DNA from 3 places in the Actinomadura verrucosospora genome. Region 1 is predicted to be linked to each of the others. Evidence: riboswitches for the same ligand, from Rfam matches in the RefSeq annotation. Region 1 holds a riboswitch; each other region holds the start of a gene.
The links. A riboswitch is a leader RNA that binds a small molecule or an ion and turns the genes downstream of it on or off. The one in region 1 is predicted to bind cyclic di-AMP.
Positions count from the first base shown of each region.

Region 2: linked by a shared signal. The riboswitch ahead of ABD944_RS04025 (CHAP domain-containing protein) and the one ahead of ABD944_RS07810 (CHAP domain-containing protein) in region 1 are both predicted to bind cyclic di-AMP.
Region 3: linked by a shared signal. The riboswitch ahead of ABD944_RS30370 (NlpC/P60 family protein) and the one ahead of ABD944_RS07810 (CHAP domain-containing protein) in region 1 are both predicted to bind cyclic di-AMP.

Region 1 covers NZ_BAABEV010000005.1:94,669-104,399, reverse strand. The annotation lists gene ABD944_RS07845 (tetratricopeptide repeat protein) at 1-588, opposite strand, end outside; gene ABD944_RS07840 (TetR/AcrR family transcriptional regulator) at 874-1,521, opposite strand; gene ABD944_RS07835 (HXXEE domain-containing protein) at 1,567-2,079, shown strand; gene ABD944_RS07830 (LysR family transcriptional regulator) at 2,161-3,102, opposite strand; gene ABD944_RS07825 (LysE family translocator) at 3,213-3,836, shown strand; gene ABD944_RS07820 (TetR/AcrR family transcriptional regulator) at 3,938-4,537, opposite strand; gene ABD944_RS07815 (DsbA family oxidoreductase) at 4,651-5,277, shown strand; cyclic di-AMP (ydaO/yuaA leader) riboswitch at 5,611-5,761, shown strand; gene ABD944_RS07810 (CHAP domain-containing protein) at 5,776-6,453, shown strand; gene ABD944_RS07805 (RlpA-like double-psi beta-barrel domain-containing protein) at 6,646-7,365, shown strand; gene ABD944_RS07800 (haloacid dehalogenase type II) at 7,532-8,236, shown strand; gene ABD944_RS07795 (MarR family winged helix-turn-helix transcriptional regulator) at 8,233-8,721, opposite strand; gene ABD944_RS07790 (GNAT family N-acetyltransferase) at 8,752-9,731, shown strand, end outside.
Region 2 covers NZ_BAABEV010000002.1:357,746-367,476, forward strand. The annotation lists gene ABD944_RS04005 (phosphotransferase) at 1-7, opposite strand, end outside; tRNA gene ABD944_RS04010 (tRNA-Pro) at 358-431, opposite strand; gene ABD944_RS04015 (hypothetical protein) at 639-1,400, shown strand; gene ABD944_RS04020 (PP2C family protein-serine/threonine phosphatase) at 1,585-3,477, shown strand; cyclic di-AMP (ydaO/yuaA leader) riboswitch at 3,946-4,098, shown strand; gene ABD944_RS04025 (CHAP domain-containing protein) at 4,111-4,878, shown strand; gene ABD944_RS04030 (bifunctional glycosyltransferase/CDP-glycerol:glycerophosphate glycerophosphotransferase) at 5,084-7,960, shown strand; gene ABD944_RS04035 (glycosyltransferase) at 7,957-9,228, shown strand; gene ABD944_RS04040 (acyl-CoA dehydrogenase family protein) at 9,253-9,731, shown strand, end outside.
Region 3 covers NZ_BAABEV010000035.1:75,420-85,150, reverse strand. The annotation lists partial or broken gene ABD944_RS30395 (squalene/phytoene synthase family protein) at 1-265, shown strand, start outside; gene hpnE (hydroxysqualene dehydroxylase HpnE) at 262-1,665, shown strand; gene ABD944_RS30385 (polyprenyl synthetase family protein) at 1,662-2,669, shown strand; gene shc (squalene--hopene cyclase) at 2,702-4,567, shown strand; gene hpnH (adenosyl-hopene transferase HpnH) at 4,629-5,633, shown strand; gene ABD944_RS30370 (NlpC/P60 family protein) at 5,703-6,437, opposite strand; cyclic di-AMP (ydaO/yuaA leader) riboswitch at 6,447-6,584, opposite strand; gene ABD944_RS30365 (MFS transporter) at 6,928-8,403, shown strand; gene ABD944_RS30360 (cobalamin-independent methionine synthase II family protein) at 8,625-9,662, opposite strand.

The sequences.
Region 1 (9,731 bases):
GTCGAGCCCGACCGCGCGCAGGCCGACCTCCTCCGATCGGTCGTAGTGCCCTGCCTCCTCCAACCCGAAGGCGTACATGCCGAGCAACTGGCCGAAATGCCGGTCGGACTCGCTCCATGCCGTCAGCGCACCACCGACCCGGTCGCGCAGTGCGCGGGCGTCCCCGGTGAAGTAGTCGACCTGGTGGCCGACGAACAGCGCGAGGACGTCCCGCGGGTACTCCTCGCTGATCTGGCCAAGCAGGCGGCCGCAGCCGGGGAAGTCGCCCTTCACCAGGCGTTCCAGCGCCGCGACGTGGGCCCGCTCGCGGGGAAGGAGCCCGGAGCCGTCCACGCGCGACCGGAAGAGCCGGAACCGCTCCGCCGCGGCCCGCGCGCCTTCGGGCTCGGTGGCCAGAAGCCCGAGGTACGCCGACAGGACGTTGCCCAGCGGGAAGTCGGGATCCGCTTCGAGTGCCCGCTTCGCTTCGGCGTCCACCTCCGGGCGGAAGTGCAGCAGCTCATGGACGGCGTAGTCGTAGTGCTCGACCGCGGTGCGGCTGCCCGCCCCGATGGCCAGCCCGTGCTCGTCCGTCTTCATGGCCGTCATGTCTCCGTCGGACGTTCGACGTGTGCGGTGTCGGGGTCCAGGTCGGCGCCGCGGACCTGCTCGATGCGGCCGTGCCAGGGGGCCGTCCCCCGTGCGTGATCAGTCACTGGTGTCCCTTTGTCGGTCGTTTCAACAGAGAGGGGACCCGGCGTGGCCCGGTTCCTCGTGCCGCGCGGCTTCGTGGTCGTCGCAGGCGGCGCAAGACGATTCAGCCTTGCATGCGTCCTTCCACCCGGGCAACCGCCGACCGGCCGTCCCCACGCCGCCGAGCTCTGTAGATGGTTCCTACGGACGGCCAGGCGTGTCGGTGGAGCCGCCGGCTCGATCTGGCGAGGGGAAGGTGCGGCTGACCGCGGCGCACGCGGCGTCGGCGAGGGTGTTCGCTGTGGCGGTCGAGAGGTGGCCGGTGACGAGCCAGTGGTAGATCAGGGGGCCGAAGACCAGGTCGCGGACCGTGTCGGGGGCGAGTGCGGGGTTGAGGCGGCCCTCGGCCAGGCCGCGTTCGATCAAGGCGCGGATGGTGGCGTTCCTGGGGTTCAGGTAGTGGTGTCGTAGCGCTTCGGCGAGGTCGGGCCGACGGCCCGCTTCAGCGTGCACGGCAAGGACGGTCCGACCGAGCGGGGAGCCGGCCAGCCGGAGCGCGAACCCGGCGGACAGTTCCTTCAGATCGCGCAGCACGTCGCCGGTGTCCGGAACGGCCAGCGGCGGCACCTGTTCGACCAGGGCGTGGACCACCAGGTCGTCCTTGGTCGGCCAGCGCCGGTACACCGCCGGCCGGCCCACCCCCGCGCGCGCGGCGACCGCCTCGATCGTCAGCTTCGCGTATCCCTGTTCGGCCAGTAGTTCGATCGTCGCCGCGGTGACGGCGCGGTCGACGTCGGCGCTGCGCGGCCGGCCGCGGCGTCCTGCGGCGCCCTTGCGCTCCTCGCTCATTTCAGAAATATTACAGTACGACTCGTAACGTAAAGGGAGGCGAGGATGATCCGTAAGAGCGTGACCTGGGGGCTGCTGCTGGCTTGGGCGGCCAACGACGCCGAAGAGTGGTTCACCATGGCTCCCTGGTCGCGGAAGAACGCGGGCGGCGGCGCTCCGGGACCGGTGTGGCTGCGTCGCGAGGTCTCCACGGCGCACGCCCGCACGGCCATCGCTCTCATGGGCGCCTTCATGCTCGCCGCCACGGTGGACGGCGCGCGGACCGGCGGGAGGTCCCGGCTCTATCAGGCCGCATTGGCCGGGTTCGGCGTGCACGGGCTCGGACACCTGGCTTTGAGCGTCAGGCAACGCGGCTACACCCCGGGTGTCGCCACAGCACCCACGATCGTCGTGCCGTTCTCCCTGTGGGCTTGGCGCGCGCTCGGCCGCGCAGGCGTTCGCCGCGACCCGGCGCGGACACTCCGCGACGCCGCGATCCTGCTCCCCGCGACCCTGATGGCCGTCCACACCGGAGCCGACCTGCTGACCTCGACCCGCGAGAAGAAGCGCTCTGGCTGAGCGGCCCGACACCCCGCTCAGGTCCGCCGGGGAGGTCTTCCGAGCCAGGAGGGGGTCGTGATCGATTTAGAACGGGGCTTTTCAGGCGCCGTGCGGGGTGGCCCAGGTGGCGGTGATGTCGCGGGCGACATCGCGGAGGAGGTCGATGAGCATGTCCGCGAGTGGGGTGAGGCTGGCGTCGGTTCTGGTCACGGCGTAGAGGTGGCGGTAGGGCTTGGGGTGGGTCAGTTCGCGATGGGTGGTGCCGGGGACGTGGGCCAGGGCCAGGCGTGACACCAGGGCCACGGCGATGCCTGTGCCGACCAGGGCTTGGGCGACGTCGTAGGACTCGGTCTCGAACCGCACGGTGGGGGTGAAGCCGGCCTTGCGGGCGGCGTTGTGGAACTGTTCGCGGGCGGCATGGCCGGCCAGGATGGAGACCCATGATTCGTCGCGCAGTTGTTCCAGGTGGAGTTCGGTGTCCGCGGGCTGCCCGGTGGCCAGTGGGTGGTCGTCGGGGAGGACCACGACCATCGGGTCCACCAGGAGCGAGTGCGCCCGTAGGTGCGGGGGCGGCGCGAGCGGCGTGTCCCAGGACGCGACGATGGCCACGTCCAGGTTCCCCGCGCTGATCTCGTCCGCTCCGCGCCCGGACACCACGTCGATGACGGAGACGTCGGCGGCCGGGTGGCGGTGGCGCAGGGCCGTCAGGGCTGGTGGCAGCAGGTGCAGGGCGGCCGCCTGGAACGTCCCGATCCGCAGGCGGAGCGAGAGGTGGCCGAGCAGTGCGGCCAGTTCCGCCTCGGCCTGGTCCGATGCCTGCTCCACGGTCCGGCCGTGGGAGGCGAGCAGCGCACCGGCCGCGGTGAGCGTCGCTCCGCGAGGGCCACGAATGACCAGGGGGACCTGCCAGTCGCGCTCGGCCTTGGCCACCTGCTGGGTGACCGCCGCGGGCGTGAGCCGGAGTGCGTGGGCCGCCGCCGTCAGGGAGCCGTGCCGCTCGATCAGGGCGAGAAGCCGCAGTTGCCCCGGGTCCACCAGCATTCACCAATGCTAACGCTGCACCCTTCTCTTTTAACTTCCCTTAGGGGCGCGGAGCGAGGAAGCCTGATGGCACACCCGTCGGCCGCAATCCCCGGAAGGGGTTCGTTCCCATGCCCACGCATGTGCCTGCCTTCGTCATCACCACCTTGTTGCTGGCGATGCTGCCCGGCGCGAGTCAAGCGCTGATGATCCGGCAGGTACTGGAAGGTGGCAGGCCTGCGCTCCACGGCACGCTCGCGGGCAATGCCAGCGGCTTCCTGCTGTGGTCGACGGCCGCCGCGGCCGGGCTGTCCGCCGTCCTGCTGGCCAGCCCCACCGCGTACGCGGTGCTCCGGATCGCCGGCGGCATCGTGCTGATGATCCTCGGGGTGAAGACGCTCCGGGCCGCGCTCACGGTCGGGTCCCCCCGTCCGCCCGAGCAGGACGGGCGCCGCACCGGCTTCACGGGTGGATACCTCACCGGCCTGATCACCAACCTCGGCAACCCCAAGGCGGGAGTGTTCGCCATCTCGGTGCTGCCCCAGTTCGTGACCGAGGAAGGCCCGGTGTTCCTGTCGACCGTCGCCTTGGGAGCCCTGTGGGCGCTCGTCAGCGCCTCCTGGTACATGCTGCTCACCTGGGCCGTCAGCCGAGGGCGCGCACTGGTGTCGCAGCCGACCGTCCTGCGGGGGCTCAGCATGACCACCGGTGCCGTCCTGCTGGCGCTGGGCGCTGCGGTGGCAGTAGGTGTCTGAGGGCTGGCCCGGTCAGGTCCGCGGGCCCTGCTCGCCCGCCGCAAACCGTGAGCACCTGCGCGGGCGGCATGTGCAGGGGCGCCCAGAAGCGGTGAGGCGTGCTACTGAGTGGAGGTGTCGGCCGGTGGGGCGAGGCCGGTCATTGCGAGGTCGACGATGGCGTTGACGTGCTCGGCGTCGGCCGTGCGCGGGGTGAGCAGGCGGCGGTAGTAGGCGGCGCCGTAGAGCAGTTCGGTGACGAGGACCGGGTCGGCGTCGGCGCGGACCTGGCCCTTGCGCTGCGCTACGCGGATGCGGTCGGCCGCGGCGCCCGCCAGGTGACCGATGAAGTTGTCCCACAAGGCCTGGTGGAGGTCCGGGTCGTGCTGGGCCTCGCCGATCAGTGCGCGGTAGTGCGGGAAGACGTGCGGGTCGCCGAGGATGCGCGAGGCCGCCGCCATCTGCGTCTTGATGTCCGCGACGAAGTCACCGGTGTCGGGGAAGGTCGCGTCCATCTTCCAGGTGGACAGCAGGCCGTCCAGCAGCACGGCCGCCTTGGACGGCCACCAGCGGTAGATCGTGTTCTTGCCGACGCCGGCGCGGGCGGCGATGCCCTCGATGCTGACCTTGCGGTACCCGACCTCCTGGCACAGGTCCATGGCGGCCTTGATGACGGCGTTGGCGGCCTCTTCACTTCGGCGCTCAGGACGTCTGGGTGACATGGGGACAGCATAGCCCTCAGGCGGCACGGAACGTTCCGTATTGACGCGGCGAGCGACGGCGGGCATGCTGAGGCGGCACGGAACGATCCGTGCCGCCATCGAAGGACGAACCCATGAAAGTTGAGTTCACCCACGACATCGCCTGCGTCTGGTCGGCGCTCGGCTACGCCCGCTTCCAGCGGGCCGCCGAGGAGCACCGTGCGGGTGGCGGCGAACTGGAGGTCGTCTTCAGGCCGTACCAGACCGCGGGTTCCGCGGCGGAACCGCCGCCGAGCCGCGGCCATTTCCCTCTCGCGCCCACCGCGCGGGTCGAGCAGATCGCACGGGCGGCGGCGGTCGACGGCCTGGTGGTGAACCTCGACCGGATCGTGCCCGCCCGCACCGCCGACGCCCACCGGCTCATCGCGCTGGCGGCCGCGCACGGCACCGCCGAGGACATGACCGCCCGTCTTTACCGCGCCTACTTCAGTGACGGTCTGGACATCGGCGACGTCAACGTGCTGCGGGGCTTGGCGTCCGCGACCGGCGTCAGGTGGGACGGCGAGCGGCCCCACGCGGAACCGGCTCGGTCCGCTCGCGTGTCCGGCCCGCGAGTGCCGGTCTTCCGGTTTCCCGACGGGACGGTCCTGGTCGGAGCCGTGTCACTCGCCGCGCTGAAGGGTGAGTTGATGAGGGCCGACTCACCGCGCTGGCGCTCCAGCAGGACCACGCATCCGCGCCCGGCTCCGGTGCGACTATGACGCGTCCTGGTCGGTCGTGAACTTGGGCACCTTGATGACCAGCCCGCGGGTGGGGGCGCGCTCGGGGGTGATCGTCTCCCGTTGGGGCGAGGTGGCGACCAGAAATCTTGGGTCGACTTGACTGGACCGCAGCCCTTGCGTTGAGGGCGCTTTGGGGAGTCTTTACAGGTCAGCGGCGTCTTTGGGGTGTGCTTGACGAAATATGGGGCCGCTTGAACCTGTTGTGGGTGTGTGACCGACGGGAAAGCCCGTCCGGAGCGCCCGACCAGATCGTGACGGGCGCATCGAGTCCCTGATCATCAGGACGGCCGATCAAGGCACGTCCGCCGCCGAGTCCGCAGAGCGCCGATCACTGGCCGAGCGGAGCCGGGGACCCACCGAAACACCGGGGTGAATCCGCACTCCCGCCTTGCGCGGGGTCGCGGTAGGGCCACTTCCATGCCCGAACCCGACAGCTAACCCGGTAGGCGGACTGGAAGACCTCAGGAGAACCTTCGCATGACCGCTCGTACTTTCGACCTGACCAAGCGCATGGGCACCCGCTTCGCCGCCGGAGCCGTCCTCTCCCTGGCGAGCGCTTTCGGCTTCGCCTCCCTGGCCCCGTCCGCCCATGCGGACACCAAGCCCGCGAACACCGCGCACGTCGCCGCCGCGCCCCAGGCCGGCGCCAACGGCGCGAAGACCGCCACCGCCGGCGCCTCCGCGCAGGACGTCATCAAGCTCGCCCGCACGCAGATCGGCACCCACGAGGACGCCTCGGGCAACAGCAAGTTCAACGACTGGTACGTCGGCTCGCCGCTGGGCGAGCAGAACGCCCACCGCATCGGTTCCAAGAGCGCCTCGGTCTACAAGGGCCAGTCCTGGTGCGACATGTTCGTGTCCTGGCTGGGCCAGCACACCGGCACCAAGGGCATGGGCGCCGACGCCTACACCGTCAGCCACGCCAAGTGGTTCAAGAAGACCGGCCGCTTCGGCCAGACCCCGAAGCCCGGCGCCGTGGTCTTCTTCGCCTGGAACGGCGGCGGCATCAAGGGCGTCGAGCACGTCGGCATCGTCGTCAAGGACAACCACGACGGCACCATCAACACCATCGAGGGCAACACCGGTGACGCGGTGAAGAAGAAGGTCCGCGACACGTCCACCGTCGCCGGCTACGGCTACCCCCAGTACCGGTGAGCCAGGGCCGCTGAGCGGCCCGTTGCCCCGCACCGTCCAGTGGTGCCTCCCCCTTCTCCATCCCTCCGCGATCACACCCACGTCGCGAGCACGCCCACGTGCCGTGCGCCGGATCCGTCATGCCCGAACGGCGAGCCCCCGACTAGCCGAAGCCGTGACCCGGCGCCCCGGACCACCGAGCAAAGGATGAACATGCAGAAGCGAGCCATCGACACCGCCCTGATCGGTACCGCTCTCGCGGGCCTGCTGGCCGCGGGCGTGGCGGCCGGGACCTCCCACGGGGCCCAGGCCGACGAGCCGATGTCGCACAAGGTCATCGGACAGCAGGTGGCCGGGCAGCAGGTCACCGGCCACAAGATGACCGGACAGCTGGTCACCGGACAACAGCTGAGCGGGCACAAGGTGACCGGACAGCCGGTCACCGGAAAGCAGGTGACCGGAAAGGTGACCGGCCAGCAGGTGGGGCAGCCCGCCGCGAAGGCCACCCACCACGGCACCGCCAAGGTCGCACCGAAGCGCCACGCCGTCCTGTCGGGCAGCACCAAGGCGTCCTACTTCTGGGACGACGGCTCGGGCGTGAACGGCGACACGGGCGCCCCGGCGGGCGGCAAGCCGATGCAGAAGGGCCTGTTCGCCAGCCCGAGCTGGCCCATGCACACCAAGGTGAAGGTCACCTACAAGGGGCGCAGCGTCACCGGCTTCGTCGGGGACCGCGGGCCGGGCGAGCCGTCGCACCGCGGCGTCATGCTCGACCTCGACACCTACACCTTCCGCCACCTGGTGGACGGCAAGAAGCCGCGGAGCAAGTACGACACGGGCACCTCGGCGGGCCACCTGAAGGGCGTCAAGTACGAGATCCTGTCCTGGGGCCACGGCGCCGGCAAGAAGGGCGCCCCGAAGCCCCTCGGCTGATCAGGCCCGACCGGGTGACCCCTCCTGGCCTCACCACGGACCCCGCTCCCGTCTTCGGACGAGGGCGGGGTCTGTCACGTCCGGGGTAGGACTGGGGTGGGGCGCCAGCCGGGCGCTCCTGGGCGAGGGAGTGCCAGTGGGATTAGACGTCAGAGCGATCCAGGTAGTGACCTGCGACATCTTCGGGACGACCGTCGACTGGCGGACAGGGGTCGCCGGCCAGGTGGCGGCGATCGCTGCGGAGTGCGGTGTCGCGTTGGAGAGCGAGGCCTTCGCCGACCAATGGCGCGAGCGGTACCTCCCGTCCATGCAGCGGGTCAGCAGCGGAGAGCGGGAGTGGGTGTACCTCGACACGCTGCACCGGGAGTCGCTGGACGAGCTGCTGGAGCTGCACGGCGTTGCTGACGCCTTCGACGAGACCGCACGGCGGCGGCTCGTCCGGGCCTGGCATCGCCTGCCCGCGTGGGACGACTCGGTGGACGGCCTGGCACGCCTGAGGGAGAGCCGCGTGGTGGCGGCGCTGTCCAACGGCGGGTTCGCCCTGCTGACGCACCTGGTCAAGGGGGCGGGGCTGCCGTTCGACTGCATCCTGTCGGCGGAGCTCGCCCGCACGTACAAGCCCGAGCCGGAGGCGTACCTGACAGCAGTGCGGCTGCTGGACGTGGAACCGGCGGAGGTGCTGATGGTCGCCGCGCACAAGTGGGACATCGACGGCGCCAGGGGAGCCGGGCTCGCCACCGCGTTCCTGGAGCGTCCGCTGGAGAAGGGGCCCTCTCTCACGGCCGACCGGGCGGACGACGTGGAATGCGACCTCGTCGTGCGCGGGTTCGGTGAGCTCGCCGATCTCCTGGAGGCCGGTCCGCGGACCTAGCGGACGGGGCGGCCGTTCGCCCTGTCCGGGGCTTCCACCTTTCCGGCGATGTGTTCCAGGGCGGTGAGGTCTTCCGGTCCAAGGCGGTCGATGAAGTGGTGGCGCACTGACTCCAGGTGGGCGGGGGCGGCGTCCGTCAAGGTGTCCAGGCCGTGTTCGGTGAGGACCAGGATGCAGCCCCTTCCGTCGGCCGGGTCGGGTGCGCGGCGGATGAGGCCGCGGGCCTCCATGCGGGTGGCGTGCCGGGAGAGCCGGCTGCGCGACCAGCCCATCTTCGCGGCCTGCTCGTGCAGGGTGCCGGCGTGGCCCGGCCGTTCCGACAGCGTGCTGAGCACCTCGTAGTCGGGCTCGGAGAGGCCGACCCGGGAGAGGTCGCGGGCGGTGCCGGTCTGGACGGCGATCACCATGCGGCGGAAGGCCCGCCACGCCCGTTCCTCGTCCGGGGTCAGCCAGCGCACGGGCTCGTCCGGCGGATTCTTTGACATGTAAACAACCTATCGCCTAAGTTCATTTACATGTCAACGAAACAGGTGCGCGTCCTCGTGCTGGTGTGCAGCACCCGCCCCGGCGCCCTCGGCCCCGCGGTGGGGGCATGGCTGACCGAGACGATCACGCCCCGCGCCGCCGAGCTCGGCGCCGAGCTGGTGCCGCTGGCCCTCGCCGACCTCGACCTCCCGTTCCTCGACGAGGAGGAACATCCGTCGGCGGGCGTGTACCGCAACGAGCACACGCGCAGGTGGAGCGCGATCGCGGACGGCGTGGACGGCCTCATCGTCGTGACGCCGGAGTACAACTACGGGATGCCGGCGTCCCTGAAGAACGCGCTGGACTACCTCTCCCGCGAGTGGGTGTGGAAACCGGTCGGTTTCGTCAGCTACGGCAACACCTCGGCGGGCACGAGGGCCGTGCAGCACGCCAAGCAGGTGGTGACCACGCTGCGCCTGGTACCGCTGGGGTCCACGGTCGCGCTCCGCATCGCCGACGCCGTGCACGACGGGGAGGTGCGGCCCGCCGCCGCTGCCGGCAAGGCCGCGAACGACGTCCTGGAGGAGCTGGTCCGGGTCGCGCACGCGCTCCGGCCGATGCGAGAGCGAGCACGGCCCGCATCGGCGGCCGGCCCCGAACCGGGCTCCTACCTGCGGCGGCTGACGCCGGACGATGCCCCCGAGGTGACCGTCCTGCAGCGGTGCTGCTGGGTGGACGAGGCCCTCGCCAACGACCCCGTGACCGTCCCGGCGCTGCACGAGTCCGTGGAGCAGGTCCGTGACTGGCTCGCGTCCTGGGACGCGATCGGGCTGTGGCGGGACGGCCGGCTCCTCGGCATGGTGCGGACCCGCCGCGAGGACGCCGAGTGGCACGTGGGACGGCTCGGCGTCGTCCCCGACCTGCGGGGGCGCGGCCTGGGGCGCTGGCTGCTCCATGAGGCGGAGGCCGCCGCCGACCAGGCCTGCCGCAGCATCGTGCTGTCCACGGGAGCGGGCAGCCGGAACAACAT
Region 2 (9,731 bases), on a different contig from region 1:
CGCCCACACGGACGCTCCCACTCACGAACCCGCCAGGCAGCGAGAACTCAGACACCGCACCAGTCCTCCGCATGCCGCGACCGCTTCCTCGCAATGGAACGTGCCCCTTTTCGCTACCACGGCCCTCGCCGACGTCACCCCCACCGCCGAACTGCACGGTGGACTGGAGGCCTGATAGATCGGCTGGCCTGGTTGAACACGGGGAGAGGGCACGCTGGCGGGTTCCGGGTCTTCTGGTCCTGTGTGAACCGTCCGGGTGCCGGGGGAGACGGCCGAGTTCGCTAACGAACGGCTAACTAACGATCAAGAGGCCGGTTCTCCGTGGTGGAGAAACGGCCTCTGAGCTGGTACTTCTTGTCGGGACGGCGGGATTTGAACCCACGACCCCTTGACCCCCAGTCAAGTGCGCTGCCAAACTGCGCTACGTCCCGGTGCCCGTTTGAGCGGGCGTGATTACTGTAGCGCAGTCTGCGGGGTCGTGCGTACCGAGATACGGGGGCGCGGATCTCTGGTAGGCAGGCCTGATGGTGCGTTTGCGGGCGGTGCTGGCCGGGGTCTTGGGCCTGGGGCTGGTGTGCGGGTGCGGGGACGGTGGAGGGGCTCGGGCGGTGAGCGGGAGTCCTGAGCCGGAGAGGTCCGTGCCGCGGGTTTCGGAGGCGCCGTCCAAGGCGCCGGTCGTGCGGGTGCCGGTTGGTGTGCGGGCCTCGTACGAGGTGTTCGACCGGGCCGCCGGGCGGGTGGTGGTCGCGCGGGCGACGCGGCGGACGTTCCGGTCGGCCTCGGTGGTGAAGGTCCTCATCGCGCTGGACTACATGGATCGGCATGAGGTGTCGGCGGCCGATCGGCGGCTGCTGGTGCCGATGCTGCGGTCCAGTGACGACGGGGCCGCCACGGAGTTCTGGCGGCGGGGCGGGCGGAAGCAGATCATCGAGCGCATGGTGCGGAAGATGGGGCTGGAGGACACCGCGCCGCCGCCCGCGGAGAAGCCCGGGTTCTGGGGGTACACGGCGCTCAGTGCGCGGGACGTGGTGCGGATGTACCGGTACCTGCTGGAACGGGCGCCGGAGGGGCAGCGGGAGTTCGTGCTCCAGCAGTTGCGGGCGTCGACGCCCTGCGGGACGGACGGGTTCGACCAGACGTTCGGGATCCCGCGGGCGGTGAAGCGGCCGTGGGCCGTCAAGCAGGGGTGGTCGGGGTTCGGGGAGACGCCGTCGGAGCCGTGCCATGTGCGGCCGGCGGCGTGGCGGCCCGACCTGGGGCTGGGGCGGCCCGTGCTGCACACGACGGGGGTCGTGGGGGACAAGATCGTGGTGGTGCTGACGCTGCATCCGGCGGGGACTCCGTTCGGGACGGCGGCGGCGCGGATCACCTCGCTGACGCGGCAGGTGACGCGGGTGTGACGTGGGTCACACGGCGGGGAACGGGTCCGTTTTGAGACGGTCACCGGAAGTGGTCGGCTTCGGGCGTGAACGGAAAACCCGGGCAAAGATCTAGCCTCTTTGCAGGGACATGGGCGAATAGTCCCTCACTGACGTATGTAGCTTTTTTCTCCCAGGGGCAGGTGACGCCGAACGGGGGACGGGGTTGGCGGAAGCGGAAGGCACGCAGCCCGGGGTGCCCGGCGCGGACGTGGAGGACCTCCGGGGCGCGGCGCGTGACCGGGCCGTGCTGGCGGAGGCGCGGGTCGTGCTGGCCCGGCGTCTCGGCGTCCCGCCGGGCGAGGCCCTGCAGCACCTGATCTGGCTCGCGCGCGATCTGGACATCGACATGGCCGAGGCGGCGTCGCTGCTGGTCAAGGACGGCGGCGCCGGGCCGGTGGGGGCCGTGGTGGCGGGGCGGAGGGCGCCGCGCGCCGAGGAGGTGCCCGCGGAGCGCCAGGCGGTCCTGTCGGAGGCCGAGGACGTCCTGCGCCGGGTGACGGCCGAGGACACCGCGGGGGACGCGGAGATCCTCGCGAGGGTACCCGACGACCCGGCGGCGACGGCGGTGCTGGAGGGGGCGCTCGACTCGGCGGCCCACCTGGTCCCGGTGCGGGGGCCGGACGGCAGCGTGGTCGACTTCCTTTTCGCGGAGCTCAACGGCATCGCCAAGGACATGTTCGGGCGGGGCCGGGAGGAGCTGACCGGACTGCGGCTGCTGCGAACGGACCCGGGGGCGGTGCTCAGCGGCCTGTTCGACGACTACGTCGGGGTGCTGGAGTCCGGGACGCGTTTGGAACGTTCCTCGATCCAGTACTCGACGGCTCAGCGGGGCCTGTCCCGCTCGTCGCGGATGAGTGTGCGATGCGTGCGGGTGCCTACCGGTATCTGTGTGACATGGCGGTACCACCTGGCCGAGGACCGTATCGCGCGGCGGCTGGAGCGGGTCGAGCGGCTCGCGCTGATCGGGTTCGGGGAGTGGGACCTCGCCACCGGGGAGGCGGACTGGACGCCGCAGATGCTGGCCAACTACGGCCTGTCTTCCGACGAGGTGCCGCCGATGCCGCACGACCTGCCGAAGGTCGTGGCCGACGACGACCTGCCGCTGGTCGAGGAGGCCGTCCAGACCATGTTCTCGCGGCGTGAACCGGTCGAGGCGGAGCACCGCGTGATCAGCCATGACGGGACGCCCCGCCATCTGTGGGTGTTCGCCGAGCCCGTGCTCGGCGAGTCCGGCCTGCCCGTCTCGATCAACATCGTGTCGCAGGACATCACCCGGCGGCGCGGGGTGGAGCGCGCGCTGGCCGAGACCCGGCGGCAGATGCTGCGCCAGCAGGCGCGGACGGCCCAGGAGCGGCGCGTGGCGGTGACCCTGCGGCGGGCCATCCTGCCGGACGAGGACGAGGTCGAGCAGCTGCCGGGCCTGTGCACCTCGATCCGCAGCATGGCGGCGGAGAGCACGGCCCGCATCGGGGGCGACTGGTTCGCGACCAAGGCCCTCCAGGACGGGCGGGCGATGTTCGCGATCGGGGACGCTGCCGGGCACGGGCTGCCGGCGGCGGCGGCGATGGCGCGCACCCGGAACGGCCTGCTGGGTCTCGCCTGCACGGGGGAGCGCCCGGGGCGGCTGGTCGGCTGGCTGAACGAGCTGATCGGCGGCATGGACCCGCCGGCGACGGGCACCGCCATCGTCGCCCACTACGACCCGTCCCGGCACGTCCTGGAGTGGACGTGCGCGGGCCATCCGCCGCCGATCCTGGTCCGGGACGGGCGGGCGACCCCGCTGGAGGTGGTCCGCGACCCGATGCTCGGCGCCATGCCCGGCTGGGAGTACACGACGATCACCACTGGACTCACGTCGGGCGACATGCTCTTCCTCTACACCGACGGCCTGGTGGAGCGCCGGGACGCGGACCTGGACGAGCGGATCGTCCGCCTGACCCACATCCTGCGGGACTCCTCCACGCGTCCCGACCGGGTGCTGGACGAGGTGCTGGCGCGGATGGAGCACGACCGGGCGGCGGACGACACCACGCTGTTCGCCCTTTACGTAGAGTGACCGTCCGGGCCTCGCGGTGACGGACGGCACGCCTGGCCAGCGAAGATCACCTAGTGTGACGTGCGCCTCACCCGGCGGGGCGGCCGGGTGGCGGGCCGCCTCGGCGGAGACCGTCCGACGCCCCCTATTCGATCTTCTTTACCTTTTCCCGAAGGCTCGGTAAGGGCGGCGGGCAAGGGGTTGGGCGCCTCTCGAGAAAGATCGGGAAGAGGCGGCGCCGCCCCGGTGTTGGGAGTCTCTTGAGAGGGCTTTGAGCAGGCAAGACTTTACTTTATGCCTGGTTTGCTTTTCTTGAGAAGGTTGGTACCTTCGATCCCGAATCACGCAGCGCGTCCCATGCGTTGCCACCGGCCGCACCATGCGCGGCCGAGGATCGCGGAGCGGTATCCGCACGCGATGCGCGCCAATCGACGCGCGCCCCCTCATCAAGATCTGCCAGAGAGAACATCCGTATACCTGCACCGCTCCCGCGGTGCGAGGCCGAGTCCGTCCGGTCGGTGACCGGAGCGGAGCCGGGGACCCACGTTTCTGGGGTGAATCGGCGCGCCCGAGAGTCGCGCCGTAGGGCTGCTTCCATGCCCGAATCCGTCAGCTAACCCGGTAGGCGCCATGGAAGACAAGGAGATTCCCTGCATGTCCGGTCTTTTCGATCGACTTTCGCTCAACCGCCTCACCCCCGAGGACAAGGCCGTCGGCGTCGCCGTGGGCGCGGTCCTGGCGGGCGCGGTCGGGCTCTCGGTGGTCAACCCCCTCGCCGGCGGCCGCGCGGCCGCCGAGACCTCCGCCCAGGCGGCGGTGGTCTCCGAGCAGGGGACCGCCGCTCACCAGCCCTCCCGGGCCAAGACGGTGAAGGCCGAGAACGCCGTCGCCGAGGCGCGGCGCGAGGGCTTCAAGGTCCCCCCGCACGCGGTCAAGCCCGCCGAAGTGATCAAGCTCGCGGAGTCGCAGGTCGGCGTCCACGAGGGCAAGGGCGGTCAGACCAAGTACCACAAGTGGTACATCTCGACTCCGCACGCGAAGGCCACCGCCAAGCGCGACGGCGGCTTCTCGGTCAAGGAGTACAACGGCGCCCAGTGGTGCAACATGTTCGTCTCCTGGCTCGGCGCCCAGACCGGCGTCAAGAACATGGGCTGGGACGCCTACACCGTCCAGCACGCCAGCTGGTTCAAGCAGACCGACCGCTGGGGCCACAAGGCCAGGCCGGGCGCCGTGGTGTTCTTCGACTGGCAGGACGGCTCCAGGGCCGGCATCGGTGACATCGACCACGTCGGCATCGTCGTCAAGGACAACGGCGACGGCAGCATCACCACCGTCGAGGGCAACACCGACAACGCGGTGCAGAAGAAGGTCCGCGAGAAGTCGCAGGTCGTCGGCTACGGCTACCCCGACTACGCCCGCTGATCCGACGCGTCCCGAGAAGGTGCGCGCCTCGCGAAGGCGCCCGGCCTCCAGGCCGGGCGCCTTCTGGCGTTCCGGGTGTTGTGCCCAAACCCTCCGGTGACGGTGGGTAATGCTAAGCGTTGACAGCCTTTGATCCCTCTTGGACCTCAGTGCGGAGTTCCTGGAAAGGAATCCAGCACGCCGGAGTCTGCGGAGGGGGATGCCCATGGCGGTGCGCCCGGATGTCAGCGTGGTGGTGATCGCCTACAACGACGCCCGCAGGCTTCCGCGGGCGGTGGCCTCGACGCTGGCGCAGTCGCTGGGCGGCGTCGAGACGGTGATCGTCGACGACGCGAGCACCGACGGGACGGGCGAGGCCGCCGACCGGCTCGCCGCGGCCCATCCGGGGCGGGTCCGGACCGTCCACCTGCCGGCCAACTCCGGCGGCTGCGGCCGTCCCCGCAACACCGGGATCGAGGAGTCCACCGGCCGGTACGTGATGTTCCTCGACAGCGACGACCTGCTGGACCGGCACGCCTGCCTCAACCTCCTCGCCGCCGCCGAGGACACCGGCGCCGACGTGGTCTCGGGGCTCTGCGACCGGATCTTCCTCGACCTGCCCGAGGGCGCCAAAGGGCGGATCCGCCCCTGGTACCCGTGGCTCTACCGGCACAGCGCGGTCTACGGGTCGCTGAGCGAGAGACCCGATCTCCTCTACGACACCCTCTCGACCAACAAGGCCTACCGGCGCGGCTTCCTGGAGGAGCACGGCCTGCGGTTCGTCGAGCGGCTGCACTACGAGGACCTGCTGTTCACCGCCGAGGCCTACCTGGAGGCGGGGCGGACCGCCCTGATCCCGCACCGCGTCTACAACTGGCTGGTCAAGGAGCGGACGCGGGCGCCGTCGATCTCCAACCGGCGCGCCGACCTGGCCAACTTCACCGACCGGCTGGAGATCCACCGCCGCATCGACATGCTCTTCGCGTTGCGCGGCGCCTACGACCTGCAGCGGGCCAAGGACGTCAAGTTCGTCAACCACGACCTGGTGCTGTACCTGCGCGACCTGCGCGACCGCGACCCGGCCCACCAGGCGCGCTTCCTCGACCTGGCCGCCGCCTACCTGGATGAGCTGGACCCGCGGGTCTTCGAGCAGGCCAACCCGCTGCCCGCGATCGCCGCGCACCTGATCCGCGAGGGCGATCACGCGGGCGCGCTCGCCGCCGCCGAGTACGACCCCGTGAAGCGCCCCGAGTTGCGCGCCCGCCTGGTGGAGCGGGACGGGCGGGTCTACTGGGGCGCCGGTCGCCCGCGCGGCACGCTCGGCCGCCGCGTCCGAGACGTCACGTCCTTCGGGTTCCACGTGCGGCCCCTCCGGGAGCTGCGCCCGGCGAACACCGTGACGCGGCTGGAGACGCGCGGCGGCCGCGTGCTCATGGCCGGCCACGTGCTGAACCCGCTGGAGCGGATCCCGCGGGATGCCGAGCTGGCCGGGACGCTGGAGTTCCGCGACCGGCGCGGCCGCTCGCGGAAGGGGCGGGTCCGCGCGTCCGTCCGGCACGAGGGCGACCGGCTCACCTGGCGCGCCGAGTTCGACCCCGCCCGCAGGATCCGCCCCCTCGGGTTCATCGACCCCGTCTGGGACGTGCGGCTGCGCATCCGGGTGGACGGCGAGGAGGTGGTCACCCGGCTCGGCGAGGGGCGCGGGTCGCCGTCGCTCGGCGGGGTCTCGCTGCCCGTCCGGCCGCGGCTGACGCGGTTCGCGGGGGACCGGCTCCGCTCCTACGTCACCGAGGGCGGGCACCTGGCGTTCGCCCTGGAGGCGGGGAGCCCGTGGGCGCGGCTCACCCGCGCCGCCGCGCGCCGCGCCGCCCTGTCCCGCCCGGGACGGCTGACCCGGCACCGGCTCCGGGAGCTGGGCCGGGCGGTGCGCCGGACCCTGACCGGCCGGAACACCAAGATCATCGTGTTCAACCGGGTGCTGAGCCGGCTGCCCGTCCGGGCCGGCCTGGCGGTCTTCGAGAGCCAGCTCGGCCGCCACTACTCCGACAACCCCAAGTACATCTACCGGGAACTGCGCAGGTCCGGCCGCCCGGTGACGGCCGTGTGGTCGTACGCCTCGTCCCCCAAGGGGTTCCCCGACGACGCCCGGCTCGTCAAGCGCGGGTCCTGGGCGTACTACCTGGCGCTCGCGCGGGCCCAGTTCTGGATCGACAACCAGGGCTTCCCGGACCGGCTGCGCAAGCGTCCCGAGACCACCTACATCCAGACCTGGCACGGGTCGGCGTTCAAGCTGATGGGGCTGGACCAGCCGCGGATGAAGTCGGGGCCCGCGGGCGACCAGGAGCGGCTGCGGCGGATGGTGGAGCGCTTCGACTGCTTCCTGGTGCGCTCCGGGCACGACACCGAGACGCTCTGCAGCGGCCTCGGCGTGCGCTCCGAGCTGCTCCCGGTGGGGTATCCCCGCAACGACCCCCTGGTCAACGGGGTGGACGGCGACCCGGAGCTGGCCGCCGAGGTCGCGGCCCTGCGCGAGTCGCTCGGCCTGGACGACGGGCGCCGGGCAGTCCTGTACGCGCCCACGTACGTCACCGGGCCGAAGGGGCGTCCCGTCCGGCTCCTCGACCCGCCTGTGGATCCGGGGGTCTTCGCGCGAGAGCTGGGGGAGGAGTGCGTCCTGCTCGTCCGGCCCCACTACCTGTGCCGGGCGAACGTCCCGCCGGGCGCCCGCGCCGTCATGCGGGACGTCGGCGCGGTTCCCGACGTGACGCCGCTCCTGCTGCTGGCGGACGCCCTCGTCACCGACCACTCCTCGATCATGTTCGACTTCGCGCTGCTCGACCGGCCGATCGTGCTGCACCTCCCGGAGGGCAGGGACCTCGCCACCGGCTACTTCGACCTGGAGCGGCACGCTCCGGGGCCGATCACCCGCACCGAGGACGAACTCGTCGCCGCGCTCGCCGGCCTGGACGCGGCCGGGGCCGAGCACGCCGGGCGGCGCCGCGCGTTCGCCGCGCGCTTCGGCGAGCACGAACGCGGCACCGCCGCGAAGACGGTGGTGGACCGCTACTTCCCCGCCGCGCCGAGCAGGAGGGAAACGCCATGACCGCGCCGCGTGACGTCTTCATCGTGTGCAACAACGCCGACGAGATGGGCGGCCTCCAGCGGTGGGCGCACCACATGGCGCGGCTGCTGGCCGGGCGCGGCGACCGCGTCACCCTCGTCGGGATCACGCGGGGGCCGGAGCCGTACCACCACGGCCGCGACGGCTCCTACGCCGTCGAGGTGCTGCACGGGGAGTGGGGCCCGCCCGCCATGGCCTGGCGCCCGCGCAAGGCGCTGCAGCGGCTCGACCCGGCGGCTCGGGCCCGGGACCTGTGGCGGACGGCCGCCCAGCGGCGCGGCGCGGCGCGCCTGTCGGAGCTGTTCGCCGCCGCGCGGCCGGGGGCGGTCGTCATCGTGGCGCAGGTGTGGGCGATGGAGTGGGTGCGGCTCGCCGACACCTCCGGGCTGCGCGTCGTGGGCATGAGCCACGAGTCCTACCAGGCGACCCGGAGGTCGTCGCGGTACCGGCGGGTCAAGGATCTCTACGCCCGCGCGGACCGGATGCTGGTGCTCACCGCCGAGGACGCCGATGCCTGGGCCAGGGACGGCATGACCAACGTGGACCACATCCCGAACGCGCTGCACGTCACGCCCGGCGTGCATCCCACGCTCGACCTGCCGGTCGTCGCCTGCGTCGGCCGCCTGGCCTACGAGAAGGGCGTGGACCTGCTGCTGGAGGTGTGGGAGCGCGTCGCCGGACGGCATCCGGGCTGGCGGCTGCACGTCTACGGCGGCGGTCCGGACGAGGAGGACCTGCGGGCGCGGGCGGACGCCGCCGGGCTGTCCGGCTCCGTCGAGTTCCGGGGCGTGGTCTGCGAGGTCGAGGAGGCGCTCGTCGAGGCGTCGGTGTTCGCGCTGCCCTCGCGGGCCGAGGGCTTCCCGATGTCGGTGCTGGAGGCCATGGCGTACGGGCTGCCCACGGTGGCGTTCGACTGCGCGCCGGGCGTCCGGGCGCTGGTCGAGGACGGCCGGGACGGGCTGCTGGCCCCGCCGGGCGACGTCACCGCGTTCGCCGCCGCGCTCGGCCGGCTCATCGAGGAACCCGAGCTGCGCCGCGCGCTCGGGGCCCGCGCCCGCGTGTCGGTGTCGCGGTTCGGGCCGGACGCCGTCCTCGCCCGGTGGGACCGCCTGTTCGACCTGCTCCACCGCGGGCGTGCGGCCGCCGCGCCGGTTCTCGCGCCGCCCCGGGCCGCGGCCTCCGCCGCGCCCCTCGCCGAGCGGCCGGTCGCCGCTCTGGAGGCGGAACCCGCCCTGGGGGATTCTTTCTAACAACTGTTTGGTAGAGTCCCTGGCGTGAAGCAGAACGAGTCCCCCGCGGACCGGGCCTTCCGCGCCGAGGTCCGCGACTGGCTCCAGGGCAACCTGTCGGGCGAGTTCGCGCACGCCCGCGGGCTCGGCGGCCCCGGCCGCGAGCACGAGGCCTTCGAGGAGCGGCTGGCCTGGGAGCGTCACATGGCCGCCGCCGGCTGGACCTGCGTCGGCTGGCCCCGCGAGTACGGCGGCCGCGGCGCCACCGTCGAGCAGCAGGTGATCTTCCACGAGGAGTACGCGCTCGCCGACGGGCCCGCCCGGGTCAACCACATCGGCGAGAACCTGCTCGGTCCCACGATCATCGCCTTCGGCACCGACGAGCAGCGCGCCCGCTTCCTGCCGCCGATCGTGGCGGCGCGGGAGCTGTGGTGCCAGGGCTACTCCGAGCCGAACGCGGGCTCCGACCTCGCCAACGTGCAGACCCGCGCCGAGCTCGCCGGGGACCACTGGCTGGTCGACGG
Region 3 (9,731 bases), on a different contig from region 1:
GACGACCGACGACCCCGACCGGCTGGCGGGCCTCGTCCGCTTCGAGGCGGACCGGGCGGAGCGGTGGTACGCCGACGGCTTGAAGCTGCTGCCCATGCTCGACCGGCGCAGCGCCGCGTGCGCGGGTGCGATGGCGGGCATCTACCGGCACCTGCTGCGGCGCATCACGGCCGACCCGCTGACCGCGCTGGAGACGCGGACGTCCCTGCCCACCTGGGAGAAGGCGACCGTGTCCGCCATGGCGATGGCCGGGATCCACCGGTGAGCGCCCGCGACGGCGCCCCGCCGGAGGTCGCGATCGTCGGCGGCGGGCTCGCCGGGGTCACCACCGCGCTGGCGCTCCAGGAGACGGGGGTGCGCGCGACGATCTACGAGGCGCGTCCCCGGCTCGGCGGCGCCACCCACTCGTTCTCGCGGGACGGGCTGACGGTCGACAACGGGCAGCACATCTTCCTGAAGTGCTGCTCGGCGTACCGGGGCCTGCTCGCACGGCTGGACGCCCTGGACCGCGTCCGCGTCCAGGACCGCTTCGACGTCCGCGTCCTGACCCCGGACGGCCGGGCCGGACGGCTCCGCCGTGCGGTGTCCACTGCACGGCTCCGCCGTGTGAAGGCCCCCGGCCCCCTGCACCTGCTGCCCGCGCTCGCCGGGTACCGGCTGCTCTCGCCGGCCGACCGGCTGCGGGCGGTCGGCGCGTCGCTGGCGCTCGACCGCCTCGACCTCTCCGACCCGTCGCACGAGCGGATCAGCATGGGCACCTGGCTCGCCGAGCACGGGCAGGGGCCCTGGGCGCGCGAGGCGCTCTGGGAGCTGTTCGTCACGGCCGCGCTCAACGCCCGGCTGGACGGCGCCGCGCTCGGCCCCGCCGCGTTCGTGTGCCGGACCGCGCTCCTCGGCCGCCCGGACGCCGCCGACATCGGCGTGCCGGCGGTCCCGCTCGGCGACCTGCACGGCGCGCTCCCGGCGGCCAGGATCGAGCGGGACGGCGGCCGGATCCACCTGAACGCGAAGGTGACGGCGATCGACGCCGGTCCGAAGCTCGTCGTGAACGGCGCCCCGGTCGGCGCCGACGCCGTCGTGGTCGCCGTGCCCCACCGGGCGGCGGCCGCGCTCGTCCCCGAGGAGGCGGCCCCCGGCCGGGCGCGCTGGGCCGGCCTCGGCTCCAGCCCGATCGTCAACGTCCACGTCGTCTACGACCGTCCCGTCCTGCGGGTCGACGTCGCCGACCCGCCGTTCGCCGCGGCGGTCGGCTCGCCCGTCCAGTGGGTGTTCGACCGCACCGCGGTCAGCGGCCTCACCGGCGGCGGCCAGTACCTGGCGGTCTCGGTCTCGGCGGCCGACCGCTGGGTCGACACGCCCACCGCCGCGCTGCGCGCGGTCTACCTCGCCGAGATGGAGCGGCTGTTCCCGGCCGCGCGGCGCGCCCGCGTCACCGACTTCTTCGTGACGCGGGAGCGGCACGCGACGTTCCGCCAGAGCCCCGGCAGCGAGGCGCTGCGCCCCGCGTCCGCGACCCGGCTGCCGTGGCTGTTCCTCGCCGGCGCGTGGACGGACACGGGCTGGCCGGACACGATGGAGGGAGCCGTGCGCAGCGGCCTGACCGCGGCCCGGCTCGTCCGCCGCCACCTGCGCCGGACGGCCCCGGACGGGGTGAGCGGCCGATGACCGTCCCGACCTCGATCACCGGCGGGCGCGCCCTGGTCGACCAGGCCATGCGCGCGTCCGCGGAGCGGCTCGACCCGTGGACCCGCCGCGTCGTCGCCTACCACCTCGGCTGGACCGACGAGAACGGGGAGCCCGCCGCCGCGGGCGGCAAGGCGCTGCGCCCCGCGCTGGCGCTGCTGTCCGCGCGGGCCGCCGGCGCGTCCGAGGAGACGGCGCTGCCCGGCGCCGTCGCCGTCGAGTTCGTGCACGCGTTCTCGCTGCTGCACGACGACATCATGGACGGCGACCGGACCCGCCGGCACCGCCCGGCCGCCTGGACGGTGTTCGGCCCGTCCGCCGCCATCCTCGGCGGCGACGCGCTGATGGCGCTGTCGGAGAACCTGCTCCTGGACCAGCAGACGCGCGGCGCCCACTGGGCGGCGCGCGCGCTGACCGCCGCCACGCAGCGGCTCATCGCGGGCCAGGCGCTCGACATCGGGTTCGAGCAGCGCGACGACGTCACCCTCGACGAGTGCCTGGCGATGGCGGCCGACAAGACGGGCGCCCTGCTCGCCTGCGCGTGCTCGATCGGGGCGATGCTGGCCGAGGGCCCCGCCCGGCTCGTCACCCACCTGACCGGCTTCGGCGCCGAGATGGGCCTCGCGTTCCAGCTCGTCGACGACCTGCTCGGCATCTGGGGCAGCCCGGACGCGACCGGCAAGCCCGTCCTGGCCGACCTGCGGGCGCGCAAGAAGTCGCTCCCGGTGGTGTACGCGCTGAACGCCGGGCGCCCCGAGTCGCGGCGGCTCGCCGCGCTGTACGCCGACCCCGGGACGCCGTCCGAGGACGCCCTGCGGGAGACGGCCCGGCTCGTCGAGGCGGCGGGCGGGCGCGACTGGGCCTCCGCCGAGGCCGACCGCCGCGTCGCCGCCGCCGGGCGCCACCTCGACGAGTCCGGCATGGACGGCGCCGTGGCCGCCGAGTTCCGCGACATCGCCCTGTTCGTCACCTCCCGGGACCACTGACCCCGCCGCGCCGGCGAGAAGGGAAGCGCTGCATGACCACCACCGACGTGTCCGGACTCACCGGCGCGGCCGCCGCCGCCGTCGACGCCGCCCGCGACCGCCTGATCGGCCTCCAGTCGCCCGAGGGCTGGTGGAAGGCCGAGCTGGAGACCAACGTGACCATGGACGCCGAGGACCTGCTGCTCCGCCAGTTCCTCGGCATCCGCTCCGACGCCGACACCAAGGACGCGGCGCGCTGGATCCGCTCCCGGCAGCGCGACGACGGCACGTGGGCGAACTTCCACGGCGGCCCGGCCGACCTGTCCACCACGATCGAGGCGTACGTCGCGCTGAGGTTCGCCGGTGACCCGGTGGACGCCGCGCACATGCGCGAGGCCGCGGCCTACGTGCGGGAGGCGGGCGGCATCGAGGGCAGCCGCGTCTTCACCCGCGTCTGGCTGGCGCTGTTCGGCCAGTGGTCCTGGGACGACCTGCCGGTCATGCCGCCCGAGCTGATGTACCTGCCGAGCCGCGTCCCCCTGAACGTCTACGACTGGGCGTGCTGGGCACGGCAGACGATCGTCCCGCTGACGATCCTCGGGTCGCTGCGCCCGGTCCGGGCCCTGCCGTTCGACCTGCCCGAACTGCGCCGCGGCGTGATGCCGGCCCGGGAGGCCCGCGGCTGGGGGGCGGCGTTCAACGCCCTCGACCGCGTCCTGCACGTGTACGAGAGGCGGCCGGTGCGCCCGCTGCGCCGGGCGGCGCTGCGCCGGGCCGCCGACTGGATCGTCGCCAGGCAGGAGGCCGACGGCTGCTGGGGCGGGATCCAGCCGCCGTGGGTGTACTCGCTGATGGCGCTGCACGAGCTCGGCTACGGCCTCGACCATCCGGTCATCAGGCGCGGCCTCGACGGGCTCGAACGCTTCACGATCCGCGACGGGAAGGGACGCCGCCTTGAGGCGTGCCAGTCACCCGTCTGGGACACGGTCCTCGCCGTGAACGCGCTCGCCGACGCGGGGGTGGCCGCCGACCACCCGTCCCTGCTGCGGGCCGCCGAATGGATCGTCGGCGAGGAGGTCCGCGGGCCGGGGGACTGGGCGGTGAAGCGGCCGGACGTCCCGCCGGGCGGCTGGGCGTTCGAGTTCGACAACGACGTCTACCCCGACACCGACGACACCGCCGAGGCGATCCTGGCGCTGCGCCGGGCCGCCTTACCGGCGGCGGAGGAGCCGATCAGGCGGGCCGTCCGCTGGCTGGAGGGGATGGCCTCGCGCGACGGCGGCTTCGGCGCCTTCGACGCCGACAACACCCGCGAGCTGTGCACGAAGCTGCCCTTCTGCGACTTCGGCGCCGTCATCGACCCGCCGTCCGCCGACGTCACCGCCCACGTCGTTGAGGCGCTGTCCAAGGAGGGCCTCGCGGAGTCGGCCGTGGTCAGGCGCGCCGTCGTGTGGCTGCTCCGGGCGCAGGAGGCGGACGGCTCGTGGTTCGGGCGCTGGGGGGCGAACCACGTCTACGGCACGGGAAGCGTGGTGCCCGCGCTCGTCGCGGCCGGGGTGCGTCCCGGCAAGCCCGCGATCCGGCGCGCCGTGGTCTGGCTGGAGGACCACCAGAACCCCGACGGCGGCTGGGGCGAGGACCTGCGCTCCTACGACGACCCCGCGTGGATCGGGCGGGGCGAGTCCACCCCGTCGCAGACGGCCTGGGCACTGCTGGCGCTGCTCGCCGCGGGCGAGCGCACCCCTGCCGTGGAGGCCGGCGTGCGGTGGCTCGTCGACCACCAGCGCCCGGACGGCAACTGGGACGAGGAGCAGTTCACCGGCACCGGCTTCCCCGGCGACTTCTACATCAACTACCACCTGTACCGCCTGGTCTTCCCCCTGAGCGCCCTCGGCCGCTACCTGGAGGGCGCGGCATGAGGCGGGGGCGCGGACCGGGCGGGACCGCCGAGTTCACCCTGCACGAGGAGGTCCCGACACCATGAGCATGCCGCTCCGCCAGAGCCTTCGCATCGGAAGCTACATCCTCCGCAACAAGCTGCGCGGCCGGGAGAAGTTCCCGCTCATCGTCGAGCTGGAGCCCCTGTTCGCCTGCAACCTCGCCTGCGCCGGCTGCGGGAAGATCCAGCACCCGCACGACGTGCTGAGGAAGCGGATGCCGGTCGAGCAGGCCCTCGCCGCCATCGAGGAGTGCGGCGCGCCGATGGTCTCCATCGCGGGCGGCGAGCCGCTGATGCACCCGCAGATCGACGAGCTGGTGAACGAGCTCGTCCGCCGCAGGAAGTACGTCTTCCTGTGCACGAACGCGCTGCTCATCCCCAAGAAGATCGACAAGTTCGCGCCCTCGCCGTACTTCGCGTGGGCGGTGCACATCGACGGGCTGCGGGAACGCCACGACGCGTCCGTGTGCAAGGAGGGTGTCTTCGACGACGCCGTCGCGGCCGTCAGGGAGTGCAAGCGGCGGGGGTTCCGCGTCACCACCAACACGACGATCTTCAACACGGACACGCCGCAGACCGTCATCGACGTCATGAACTACCTCAACGACGACCTCCGGGTCGACGAGATGATGATCTCGCCGGGCTACGCCTACGACAAGGCGCCCGACCAGGACCACTTCCTCGGCGTCCAGGAGACGCGGGAGCTGTTCCGCAAGGCGTTCGGGGACGGCAACCGCAAGCGGTGGCGCTTCAACCACTCGCCCCTGTTCCTGGACTTCCTGGAAGGCAAGGTCGACTTCCCCTGCACGGCCTGGGCGATCCCGTCCTACTCCCTCTTCGGCTGGCAGCGTCCCTGCTACCTGATGTCGGACGGCTACGCGCAGACCTACCAGGAACTCCTGGACGAGACCGACTGGGAGTCCTACGGAAGGGGACGCGACTCCCGCTGCGCCAACTGCATGGCCCACTGCGGCTACGAACCCACGGCCGTCTTCTCGACCCTCGGCTCCCTGAAGGAGTCCTTGCGGGCCGTCCGCTCGGTCTGACCCCTCTCTCTCCAAGCCCGTTCCGCCCGGCACCGGCGTCCCGCCGATGCCGGGCGTCTTCAGGGACGCCTACGTGAGGGACGTCGGCCGGTACGCCTTGTACTCGTCGCCCGAGGAGAGCCCGTAGTCGAGCTCGCGGTGGTCGGTTCCGTACCGGCCGCGCTGCTCGTAGGCCCAGTACGACGAGTGCTCCTTGTCGGCCCACTTCTCGAAGATGACGACGTGCCGGGTGGTGTTGCTGCCGAGGGCGTCCATGACGAGGTCGCCCTTCTTCAGCTCGGACATCGCGATTCGCTCGGTGTACCGCGACGAGGTGAGGCCGACGGTGTTCGTCCCGGGCTTGGGCAGCCCCAGCGCCATGGACACGTATCCCGAGCAGTCGGTGCGGTAGCCGTTGTGCGTGCTGGTCTGGCTGTAGGGGACCCGCCGGCCGGTGTGCGGATGCCAGGTCCTGGCCCGCGCGATGACCTTGGACCGCGCGTCCGACTTCGGCGCGGCGGCCTGCTTCCGCGGCTCGGCCTTCGCCGACGACTCGGTCTTCGCCGAGGGCTCGGCCTTCGCCGGGGCCTTGAACTCCTTCTGGACCTGGGCCTGCGCTCTGACCTGCTCCTGCGGCGTCGCCTGCCGCGGCGCGGTCCGCTGCTGCGGCACGGTCTGGACGGCGGCGACGGTTTCGGTGGACGCGTGCTGCAGGGTCGTCGGCATGGCCGCCGTCGCGCCGAAGACGGCGAGGCCCGTCAGCGTGACGGTGACCCAGGGGCCGGGCCGCAGAACGCGCGGCCGGTCGAGGTGCTTGCCTTTCAAGGGGGGCTCCTTGCTTCCATGTGCCGCCTACCGGGTTAGCTGACGGGTTCGGACGTGGAAGTCGCCCTACGGCCTGACAGGCCGATTCACCCCAGTTCGGGTTGGGTCCCCGGCTCCGCGCCACGGCGGACTCGGCGGGTGCCGCTGAGAGACAGCGGCGCTGACGATGTGGGGCCCGATCGATGAGGGATCTCGGGCCTTGTCGCGCGGGGACGGCACCCCGCCCCACCGCGCTCGGAAACCCCGCGGTGGGACAAAACGCCTGGAAGGCGTCTTGAAGGGGCAAAGCTACTGAAATCACCAAGAGACGGCAAGGTCGCGGGCGATGATTCCGCAGCTCAGTGCCGTGCCGACCCGGCACCCCGGCCGTCGCCTGCCGCCGTTGTGGGCGTGCCGGGGAGGCGATCCGGGCCCGATGCGCCTCTAGACGGAGGAGAAACCTCCAGTTAGTATCCGGAGGAGAACCCTTCACTTAGAGGAGGTGGGTTCCATGACCGCCATCCCGGCGCGCACCGCGTCCGGTCCGTCCGCGGCCGTCCCGAACCGGCGCTGGGCGGCGCTGGTCGTCATCGCCGTCGCGCAGCTGATGATCGCGCTCGACGCCACCATCGTGAACATCGCGCTGCCGACGGCCCAGCACGCGCTCGGCTTCGGCGACGCCGACCGGCAGTGGGTGATCACCGCGTACACCCTGTCCTTCGCCGGGCTGCTCCTGCTCGGCGGCCGGATCGCCGACCTGGTCGGGCGGCGCCGCAGCTTCCTGGCCGGGCTGGCCGGGTTCGCCGTCGCCTCGATGATCGCCGGGGCCGCGCCCGGCTTCGGGGTCCTCGTGGTCGGGCGCGCCCTGCAGGGGGCGTTCGCCGCGCTGCTCGCGCCCACCGCCCTGTCGCTGCTGGCGGTGACGTTCACCGAGCCCAGGGAGCGCGCGAAGGCGTTCGGCGTCTACGGCGCCGTGGCGAGCAGCGGCGCGGCGGTCGGGCTGCTGCTCGGCGGCGCGCTGACCCAGTACGCCGACTGGCGCTGGTGCCTCTACGTCAACGTCGCCATCGCCGCGGCCGCGTCGGTGGCGGGACGGATCGTCCTTCCCGCGCCGCCGGCGTTCCCCGGGGCGCGCGTCGACTGGATCTCCGCCGTCCTCGTCACCGGCGGCCTGGCGGCCGTCGTGTACGGCGCGGGCGAGGCCGCCCCGCACGGCTGGGACGCCTGGCGGACCACCGCGCCGCTCGCGGTCGGCGGCCTGGCGCTCGCCCTGTTCGCCGTGCGCCAGGCCAGGCACGCCGCGCCGCTGCTGCCGCTGCGGATCCTCGCCGACCGGGGCCGGGCCGGCGCCTACCTCGCGGTGGCCACCGCGGTCGTCGGCGCCTTCGGGGTCTTCCTCACGCTCACCTACTACCTCCAGGTGGTCGCGCACTTCTCCCCGATGCGCACCGGGCTGGCGTTCCTGCCGATGGCCGTCGCGAACTCCGCGAGCGGCTACCTCGTCGGCGCCCGGCTCACCCGGCGGGTGCCCGCCCGGCTGCTGATCTCCGCCGGCCTGCTCATCGCCGCGGCCGGGCTGGCCGCCCTGACCCGGCTCGACGCGGGCAGCGGCTACGCCACCGCCGTCGTCCCGGTCGAGGTCCTGCTCGGGATCGGCATGGGCGCCGTGTTCCCGCCGGCGTTCTCACTGGCGACCGCGGGCGTCTCCCCGCGCGAGGCCGGGGTCGCCGCCGCGGTCGTCAACGCCGCGTCGCAGATGGGCGGTTCGATCGGAACCGCCGTCGTCAACACCGTCGCGATCGGCGCGACCGCGGGCTACCTGCGCGAGCACGGTCCGGCCGCCTCGCGGGCGGGGGCCCTCGTGCACGGCTACACCACCGGGGCGACCGTCTCGGCGCTGGCCCTGACCGCCGTGGCCGTCGTGGTGATGCTCCTCATCCGGACCCCGCCCTCCTCGGACGCGACCACCGACCACACCTCCCGGTGACCGCGATGGCCGACCACCGTGCCGGAACGGCCGGGTCGGCGTCGGGGAGGCCGGTGCACGTGGTGAGCCGTCCACGCGCCGCCCGGACGCGGCGCTTGGAGGTGGACGGGCCGCCCCACCCCCGCACCGCCGTCAGCGGACCAGGCCGTCTGCGGCGGCGGCCGCGGGCGTGCCATCGGGTCCGAGGGTGCGAGGGTGTGGCGGCGGAGACGGGCGGCGGGTCAGACGCCGAGTTCGGCGGCGGCGAGGGCGGTGCCCTCCACGCGGGCGGCGATCTTCGCGAAGGCCGTGTCGCGGGACGTGGAGGTGTCGTCGGCGAACGGTGAGAACCCGCAGTCGTCGCAGGTGCCGAGGCGGTCGACGGGGAGGTGGCGGGCCGCGGCGAGGACGCGGTCGCGGATCTCCTCGGGCGTCTCGACGCGGGGGTCGATGGGGTCGACGACGCCGACGAAGACGCGGGCGTCGGCGGGCAGGTGCTCGGCGACGATGGCCAGGATCCGGTCGGGGTCGGGCTCGCTGGCCAGCTGGAGGTAGAAGTTGCCGGCCCTGAGCTGGAACAGCTTGGGCAGCAGCCCCGCGTAGTCGACGTCGAGGCTGTGGGTGGAGTCGAGGTCGCCGCCCGGGCACACATGCACGCCGATCCGGGCGCGCTCGTCGGCGGAGAACCGCTCCAGGACCCGGTTGTTGAGCGCGATGAAGGCGTCCAGCACGCCGCCGCTGGGGTCGAGCTTGAGCGACAGCCGCCCCTCGGTGAAGTCGAGCTGCACCACGTGGGCGCCCGCGTCCAGGCAGGAGCGGATGTCGGCCTCGGCCTCGCTGACCAGGTCGTCGAGGAACATCTCGCGCGGGTAGCCGTCGATGCCGTCGGCCGGGTACAGCAGGCTCAGCGCCGAGGGGGCGATCACGGCCTGCTTGACCGGCGCGGTCGCGTGGCGCTGGGCGGCGCGCAGGTAGTCGACGGCGTGGCCGGTGTAGCGGAACGGGCCCGCCGTCAGCCGCGGGAGCTGCCGCTGGTGCCCGTCGGCGAACGGGATCACCGCGCCGTCGGGGGCCAGGTCGGCCAGGCCCGTGATCGGGTAGGTGGCGAAACTCGGCTTGGACTGCTCACCGTCGGTCACCACCGGTGAGCCGAGCTCCTCCAGCCGGCGGAGGGTCTCGCGCACGGCGCGGTCCTGGGCGGCGGCCAGCTCGGACGGCGAGGCGGTGAGCAGTTCCTGGGGACGCGGGATGCTGCCGATGGGCTCTGTGGGGAGGGGCATACCCCGAGGCTACGCTACTGAAAGTAGCGAGAGAAGCGCTCATCGTGACCAGAGGTGGCCGTGTGAATC